2 regions of the Streptomyces sp. x-19 genome follow, and region 2 is predicted to be linked to the other one. Evidence: riboswitches for the same ligand, from Rfam matches in the RefSeq annotation. Region 2 holds a riboswitch; the other holds the start of a gene.
The links. A riboswitch is a leader RNA that binds a small molecule or an ion and turns the genes downstream of it on or off. The one in region 2 is predicted to bind cobalamin.
Positions count from the first base shown of each region.

Region 1: another riboswitch for cobalamin. It lies ahead of metE (5-methyltetrahydropteroyltriglutamate--homocysteine S-methyltransferase); the one in region 2 lies ahead of ACLJT4_RS35835 (cobalamin biosynthesis protein).

Region 1 is NZ_JAJPWK010000005.1:314,648-319,053, reverse strand. It holds gene ACLJT4_RS16145 (serine/threonine-protein kinase) at 1-1,508, shown strand, start outside; gene ACLJT4_RS16140 (nucleoside deaminase) at 1,561-2,067, opposite strand; cobalamin riboswitch at 2,299-2,451, shown strand; gene metE (5-methyltetrahydropteroyltriglutamate--homocysteine S-methyltransferase) at 2,663-4,406, shown strand, end outside.
Region 2 is NZ_JAJPWK010000027.1:38,556-42,961, reverse strand. It holds gene ACLJT4_RS35850 (lysozyme) at 1-235, shown strand, start outside; gene ACLJT4_RS35845 (anion permease) at 375-1,673, shown strand; gene ACLJT4_RS35840 (hypothetical protein) at 1,704-1,940, shown strand; cobalamin riboswitch at 2,150-2,287, shown strand; gene ACLJT4_RS35835 (cobalamin biosynthesis protein) at 2,417-3,406, shown strand; gene ACLJT4_RS35830 (cobyric acid synthase) at 3,403-4,406, shown strand, end outside.

The DNA of each region.
Region 1 (4,406 bases), on a different contig from region 2:
TCACCGAACTCGGCCGGGGCGGCATGGGCCGCGTCCTGCTCGGGGTCGCACCCGACGGACGGCCGGCCGCGGTGAAACTGGTGCACGCCCGGCACGCCGCCGACGACGGCTTCCGGACCCGCTTCCGGCGGGAGGTGGCGGCGTCGCGGAAGGTGTCCGGCGCGTACACCGCGGCCGTCCTCGACGCCGACGCGGACGCCGAACTCCCCTGGCTCGCCTCGGTCTTCGTGGCCGGGCCGTCGCTGGGCGCGGCCGTGGAGGGCACCGGACCGCTGCCGGAGGACGCCCTGCGCCGACTGGCGGTGGGCCTGACGACGGCACTGGACGAGATCCACCGGGCCGGGCTCGTCCACCGCGATCTCAAGCCGGAGAACGTCCTGCTCGCCGAGGACGGCGCCCGAGTGATCGACTTCGGCATCGCGCGGGCCGCGGAGTCCGCCGACGCCACCGAACTCACCGGCACCGGCTGGGTGGTCGGCTCGCCCCCCTTCATGTCGCCCGAGCAGGCGCAGAGCCGGGAACTGACCGGGGCCAGCGACGTGTTCTCGCTCGGCACGGTGCTCGTGCTGGCGGCGACCGGCCGCAGCCCGTTCGCCGGCCCGTCCGCCCTCCAGACGCTCTACAACGTCGTCCACACCGAACCCGACCTGAGCGGCCTGCCCCAGGCGCTGCACCCGATCGTCACCCGCTGCCTGGCCAAGGAGCCGGCCGACCGGCCCGCACCGCCCGAACTCCTCGCCCTCCTGGGCCCGGTGGCCCCGACGGACCGACCGTGGCCGCCCGCCGTGCACCGCATGGTCGACGTGCAACGGGCCCGGATCGCGGGCCTGCTCGACGGCGACCCCGAGCGCACGGCACTGCTGGGGGACACCGGCCCCGTCGCCCCGCGCACGGCCGTCCTCACCGCACACGCCGCGCCGGTCGCGCCGCCGCGGCGCCGGCGCACCGCGGCGTGGGCGGCGGCGGCCGGCGTACTGGCGGCGGCTCTCGGCACCGGCGGCTACCTGCTGCTGCACGGCGGCGGTGCCGGCGCCACCCCGGACAGGTACGTGACGATGCCGGTGTGCTCGGAGGCCGCGGTGAAGCTTCCGCTGCGCACCGAGCGGCGCAAGGACAAGGACGTCTACCAGGAACAGGGGGACAGCGCGAAGACCGAGTGCTCCTGGTTCGACCGGGACCAGCCGCAGGCGGACGGCTGGAACTACTCCCCCAGCGCCGACGTGTCGTGGGAGCTGAGCCGCACGCGCCCCGACGGGAGCGGCACCGAGCGGCAGCGGCAGGACTTCGCCGACGGCGCGAAGTCCGGGTCCCCCCAGACCGGGCTCGGCTTCGGCGACGAGGCGTACTGGACGACCGGCGCCGCCCAACCCGGCTGCCAGCTCAACGTCCGCGACGGCAACCTCGTGGTGCGGGCCTACCTGGTCCGCGCCAGGCACCCCGCCTGCGAGGCGGAGGCCCGGGACCTCGCGAGGGCGGCGCTGGCGGCCATGCCGCCGCGGGCGTCCTGAGCCGCCCCGGCGGGCCGGCCGTGGGGCCCCGCGGCCGGCGCACGCCGCGGGATCAGTCCCAGAAGCCGGCGTGGACCTCGCGCGCCTCGGGGAGGTCGACGGGGCCGACGACCGCCAAGGGACGCTGTCCCGCCGCGAAGACGTCGCGGCAGGGCAGGGCCATGGTGGGGTTCTTCTCGTCGGCGCCGGTCATGGCCAGGAGCCCGTCCTCGCCGAGCGCGTAGACGACGCGGCCGACGTTGCCCCAGTAGATCGCGCCCGCGCACATCGCGCAGGGTTCGGTGCTGGTGTAGAGGGTGCAGGCGCGCAGGAAGTCGGCGTCGTACCGTGCGGTGGCCAGGCGGACGAGGTTGGTCTCGGCGTGGCCGGTGGCGTCGCGTTCGGTGGTGACGGTGTTCTCGGCCTCCAGCAGGATCGCTCCGTCGGGACCGGTGAGCAGCGCGCCGAACGGGTGGTTGCCGGCCGCGCGGGCACGGCGGGCCACGGCGACGGCGGTGTGCAGCAGCGCGACGTCGGCAGGGCTGGCGGTCGGGTCGGTGCGGTGCGGGGCGGCGGTCATGCCGGGAACTCCTCGGGGTCTGCGGGATGCGTCGGGCGACGGGCCGCCCGGCCGCGGGCCGGTCGGGCACCGCGTCTGCCGCGCTTCCCACCCTGGGTCCGCGGCAAACCCGTACCCCGGTTGTCCCATCTCACCTTCCGCGTTCCGGACGGCTCGCGGTGGTTCGCGGGCCCGCACCGTAGGCTGGCGGGTGCAGCTGGTTCGCCCCGTCCGCCAGGCGGGAGGCGTCGCAAGAGGGAACCCGGTGGGAATCCGGGACTGCCCCGCAGCGGTGAGTGGGAACGACCGCCGTCATACGCACTGGGCCCGACGTACGGGGCCCGGGAAGCGACGGCCATTAGGAGTCTCGTCCGACACGAGGCGCGCCCGCGAGTCCGAAGACCTGCCAACTGCCCGCGCGCGAACCACTCGTGCGCGGACATCCCGGTGACCGCGTGGGCGGGCTGGGGGTGCCCCCGGACGAAGTCTGGGGGAGTAGACACCAGGCGGACCAGGGCTCCCCGTGCGGGCGTCGGGCACCGCCGGGTTCGCCACCCCTTCGCGCTCTCGTCCCGTCGCCGGGACCTCAGGGATTCATCTCGCGAAGGAGATCTCCGTGACCGTCAAGCCCGAAGCCGTGACCGCACGGGCCACCGTGTACGGCTACCCCCGGCAGGGACAGCGCCGGGAGCTGAAGCAGGCCATCGAGGGCTACTGGAAGGGCCGCGTCACCGCGGACGCCCTGCGGGCCACCGCCGCCGAGTTGCGCCGGGGCAACTGGCAGGACCTGGTGGCCGCCGGCGTGCACGAGGTGCCGACCGGCGACTTCTCGTACTACGACCACGTGCTGGACGCCAGCGTCATGGTCGGTGCGGTGCCCGAGCGGCACCGCGCGGCGGTGGCCGCCGATCCGCTCGACGGCTACTTCGCGATGGCCCGCGGCACGCAGGACGTGGCGCCGCTGGAGATGACCAAGTGGTTCGACACCAACTACCACTACCTGGTGCCCGAGTTGGGGCCGGACACCGCCTTCGTCGCCGACTCCCGCAAGCAGGTCGCCGAGCTCAAGGAGGCCCTCGCCCTGGGGCTGGCCGCCCGCCCGGTGCTGGTCGGGCCGGTCACCTATCTCCTGCTGTCCAAGCCCGCCCCCGGGGTCGCCGCGGACTTCGAGCCGCTGACGCTCCTGGACCGGCTGCTGCCGGTCTACGCGGAGGTCCTCGCGGACCTGCGGGCGGCGGGCGCGCAGTGGGTGCAGTTGGACGAGCCGGCGCTGGTCCAGGACCGCACGCCGGCCGAGTTGAACGCCGCGGCGCGCGCCTACCGTGACCTGGGCGCCCGCACCGACCGGCCCCAGCTCCTGCTCGCCTCCTACTTCGACCGGCTCGGCGACGCCCTGCCGGTGCTGGCCAAGGCCCCCGTCGAGGGCCTGGCACTGGACTTCACCGAGGCCGCCGCCGCCAACCTCGACGCCCTGGCCGCCGTCGGCGGCCTGCCGGGCAGGCGCCTGGTGGCCGGCGTGGTCAACGGCCGCAACATCTGGATCAACGACCTGGAGAAGTCGCTGGCCACCCTCGGCACGCTGCTCGGCCTCGCCGACCGGGTGGACGTCGCGGCGTCCTGCTCGTTGCTGCACGTGCCGCTGGACGCCGGCCTCGAACGGGACGTCGATCCGCAGATCGCGCGGTGGCTGGCCTTCGCCAAGCAGAAGACCACCGAGCTGGTGACCCTGGCTCGGGGCCTGTCACAGGGCACCGACACGATCGCCGCCGAACTCGCCGCCAACCGTGCCGACCTGGCCTCCCGCGCCCGTTCCGCCCTCACCCACGACCCGGTGGTGCGGGCCCGCGCCGGGGCCGTCACCGAGGCCGACGCCCGCCGGTCCCAGCCGTACGCGGAACGGGCCGCCGCCCAGCGCACCCACCTCGGGCTGCCGCTGCTGCCGACCACCACCATCGGCTCGTTCCCGCAGACCGGCGAACTGCGCGCCGCCCGCGCCGACCTGCGCGCCGGCCGCATCGACACCGCCGGCTACGAGGAGCGCATCGAGGCCGAGATCCAGGAGGTCATCGCCTTCCAGGAGAAGACCGGCCTCGACGTCCTGGTCCACGGCGAGCCCGAACGCAACGACATGGTCCAGTACTTCGCCGAGCAGCTCACCGGCTACCTCGCCACCCGGCACGGCTGGGTCCAGTCCTACGGCACCCGCTACGTGCGCCCGCCGATCCTGGCCGGCGACATCTCCCGCCCCGAGCCGATGACCGTCCGCTGGACCACGTACGCCCAGTCGCTGACCCAACGTCCCGTCAAGGGCATGCTCACCGGGCCCGTCACCATGCTCGCCTGGTCCTTCGTCCGCGACG
Region 2 (4,406 bases):
CCGGCGGCCCGTGATCTACACCACCGCCCGCTGGTGGGACCGCTGCACGGGCGGCAGCCGGGCCTTCGGCGCGACCCACCCGCTGTGGCTGGCGGACTACTCCGGCGTGGCCCAGTTGCCCGCCGGCTGGTCACACCTGACCATCCGGCAGTACGCCCCACGGGGGCCGCTGCCGGGCGATCAGGACCGCTGGAACGGGACCCTGGCCCAGCTCAGGAGATTTGCCGACGGATGAGACGGAAGTGACGGCAGGGGCGCCTCCGCGTGAACACTGCGGGGGTGTCACCGCGGCGCCCGGCCGAGTTCACTTTCCGTTCACCCATCGTCCGTACGGTCCCGAGGACACTGACCTTCCACACGGATTGCCTGGGTGAATGGAACACATCACGCTTCTCATCGGGATCGTGATCGTCACGGCCTTGGTGTTCGACTTTACGAACGGCTTCCACGACACGGCCAACGCAATGGCCACCACCATCTCCACCGGGGCCTTGCGACCCAAGACCGCGGTGGCGATGTCGGCGGGGCTCAACCTCGTCGGGGCTTTCCTCTCCGTGGAGGTGGCGAAGACCATCTCCGGCGGCATCATCGACGAGAGCGCCGGCATCAGACCTGAAGTGATCTTCGCGGGTCTGGTGGGCGCCATCGTCTGGAACCTCCTCACGTGGCTGGCGGGCCTGCCGTCCAGTTCGTCCCACGCCCTCTTCGGCGGACTGATCGGCGCGACGCTGGTGTCCGTGGGCACCGGCGGCGTGCACGGCGAGGCCGTCGTCATGAAGGTCCTGATCCCCGCGGTCGCCGCGCCGTTCGTGGCGGGGCTCGCCGCGATGGCCGCGACCCGGCTCACCTACCGACTGGCCCGCGGCCGCGACGAGGCCGACACCGCCAAGGGCTACCGCGCCGGGCAGATCGCCTCGGCCGCCCTGGTCTCGCTGGCCCACGGCACCAACGACGCGCAGAAGACGATGGGCGTGATCACCCTCGCGCTGATCACCGGCGGGGTCGTCGCCCCGCACGCCGACCCGCCGATGTGGGTGATCGTCTCCGCCGGCCTGGCCATCGCGCTCGGCACCTACCTGGGCGGCTGGCGGATCATCCGCACCATGGGCAAGGGCATCACCGACATCCAGCCGCCGCAGGGCTTCGCCGCCCAGACCGGCGCCGCGGCCACCATCCTGGCCTCCTCCCACCTCGGCTTCGCGCTCTCCACCACCCAGGTCTGCTCCGGGTCCGTGATGGGCTCCGGGCTGGGCCGCAAGGGCGGCGTGGTGCGCTGGTCCACGGCCGGGCGGATGGTCGTGGCCTGGGGCCTGACCCTGCCGGCCGCCGGACTGGTCTCCGCCGGCGCCGCCTACCTCGCCGACCAGGGCTCCTGGGGCGTGGCCACGGTCGCCGTCCTGGCCCTGGCGATCTGCGGCGGCATCTGGGCGGCCTCCCGGCGCAAGCCGGTGGACCACACCAACGTCAACGAGGGACTGGCGGTGGAGCCGGCGGGCGTCGTCACCGCGGCGCTGCAGACGGTCGCGCCGCCGCCGGCCGGCCCCGTCCCGGCGCACGCCGAAGCACCCACAGCACCCACGGAAGCGCACGCCGCAACGGACGCCGCTCCCCGCCCCGCCCCTGCTCACCAGTCGGCGAAGGCCCCCGCCCAGCCGGCGACGGCCTCGTCCTGACGCCGCTTACCCCGACCTAAGGACTACGCAATGCACATCGACTGGGCAGCTCTCGGCCAGGTCTTCGGCGTCAGCCTCGTGGTGACGGTGGGGCTCGTGGGCCTGTTCACCGTCGGGATCGTGGGCACCTCCCGCAAGCCCGCCGCGGACGGCGACGCGACGGCCACGACCGCCCCCGGCACGGGGGCGCGCGCCGGGGCACTGGCCGCCTACGGGCTCTGCGCGGCCGCGGTGGCCTACGGGATCTACCTGATCGTCGCCGCCTGACGGCGGCGCCGGCACTGCCGGCAACGGACGGGGCGTCCGGTGGACGCGGCAACAGCCGCGGCCCCGGGCGCCCCGTCCGCGTGCGGCACCCCGCCGGCCCCGCGCGTGGCCTTGGCCACAGGGCGGCCGTCGGCGCTGCGTCGCAGGTCAAGGGTGAGTTGACGGACCTGGGCGGGCGTGGTGGACTTCCGGGGCCAATCGGCGACAGCAGAGGAAGTCCGGTGCGAATCCGGCGCGGTCCCGCCACTGTCACCGGGGAGCGCTCCTCCGACGAGGGCCACGGCCCGTACGCACGCCGTACGGGCGGGAAGGCCGGGGGCGGCGCCGATCCGGGAGCCAGGAGACTCTGGTCGCCGTCACGTCGAGCCAGGGCGCGGACCCTGAGTGAGGACATACCGCCATGCCCGGCTGCCCGTCGAGAGCTCCACTGCCCGCTGTCCCAGGGCCCCTTCGAGGCCGGACGGCGGCCTGATCCGATGCGCGGCGAACACGCGGGGTACGCGTGCGGCGCGGCCCTCGGCTTCCTCGGTGACCTGATCGTCGCGGACCCGCGGCGCGGTCATCCGGTGGCCGCCTTCGGCCGGGCGGCCGGCGCCCTCGAACGCCGGCTGTGGCGCGACCACCGCGGCCACGGAGCGGCCCACACCCTGTTGTGCGCGGGCGGCGCGGCCGTCGGCGCCGCGCTGCTCCAGCGCGCCCTGCGGGAGCGTCCGGGCGCCCGGACCGCGCTGACCGCGGCGGCCGCGTGGGCGGTGCTGGGCGGTACCTCGCTCGGCCGGGAGGCGCGTGCCGTGGGCGGCGCGCTGGCCGTCGGGGACCTCGACGTGGCACGGGAGCGGTTGCCGCACCTGTGCGGGCGCGATCCGCAGGCGCTGGACGGGCCGCAGATGGCCCGCGCGGTGGTGGAGTCGGTCGCCGAGAACACCTCCGACGCGGTGGTCGGCGCCCTGGTGTGGGGTGCGGTCGCGGGCGTGCCCGGGCTGGTGGCGTTCCGGGCGGTGAACACCCTGGACGCGATGGTGGGGCACAAGTCGCCGCGCTACCGGCGGTTCGGCTGGGCGGCGGCCCGCCTCGACGACGTCGCCGGCTGGCCCGGCTCCCGGCTGACGGCCGCGCTGACCGTGGTGGCGGGCCCCGACCGGCGCGGTGCGCTGCGGGCCTGGCGGGCCGACGGCGGCGCGCACCCGAGCCCCAACGCCGGCCCCGTGGAGGCGTCGTTCGCCGGCGCGTTGGGCGTCCGGCTGGGCGGCACCCTCGCGTACGGCGGACGGGTGGAGCACCGGCCGGTGCTCAACGGTGGTGGCCGGCCCCCCGCGGTGCCCGACATCGAGCGGGCGGCCCGACTGTCCCGGCGGGTCGGCCTGTTGGCGCTGGGTGTCACGGTGGCGGGCCGGCTGGCGGTCGGCGCGGTACGACGCGGCGGGAAGGGCGTGACGGCGGACGTGAGCGGGAGGGTGACCCGGTGAACGGGCGGAGGAAGACGGCCGACGGGGCCGTGGGCGGCGGGCTGTTGGTGGCCGGGACGACGTCCGACGCCGGCAAGAGCGTGGTGACCGCCGGCATCTGCCGCTGGTTGGCGCGACAGGGTGTCTCGGTGGCGCCGTTCAAGGCGCAGAACATGTCGCTGAACTCGTTCGTGACCCGCGAGGGCGCGGAGATCGGCCGGGCGCAGGCGATGCAGGCGGCCGCGGCCCGGGTCGAGCCGACCGCGCTGATGAACCCGGTGCTGCTCAAGCCGGGCAGCGACCGCAGCAGCCAGGTGGTGCTGCTGGGGAAGCCGGTGGGCGAGCTGAGCGCCCGGGGCTACCACGCCGGCCGGCAGGAGCAGTTGCTCGGCACCGTGACCGACTGCCTGGCGGAGCTGCGGCGCACCCACGACGCGGTCGTCTGCGAGGGCGCCGGCAGCCCGGCCGAGATCAACCTGCGGCGGACCGACATCGTCAACATGGGCCTCGCCCGGGCGGCACGGATCCCCGTCGTGGTGGTCGGCGACATCGACCGCGGCGGCGTCTTCGCCTCGTTCTTCGGGACCACCGCGCTGCTTTCCGCGCAGGACCAGTCGCTGGTCGCCGGCTACCTCGTCAACAAGTTCCGCGGCGACGTGACGCTCCTGGAGCCGGGCCTTGAGATGCTGCGCCGGATCACCGGACGGCAGACCTACGGCGTCCTGCCGTACGCGCACGGGCTCGGCATCGACGAGGAGGACGGACTGAGGGTGTCGCTGCGCGGCACGGTCCGCGAGTCGGTGGTGGCGCCGCCGGCCGGCGAGGACGTGCTGCGGGTCGCGGTGTGCGCGGTGCCGCTGATGTCCAACTTCACCGACGTGGACGCGCTGGCCGCCGAACCCGGCGTGGTGGTGCGGTTCGTGGACCGGCCGGAGGAACTCGTCGACGCGGACCTGGTGGTGCTGCCCGGGACCCGCGGCACGGTCCGCGCGCTGGCCTGGCTGCGCGAGCGTGGGCTGGC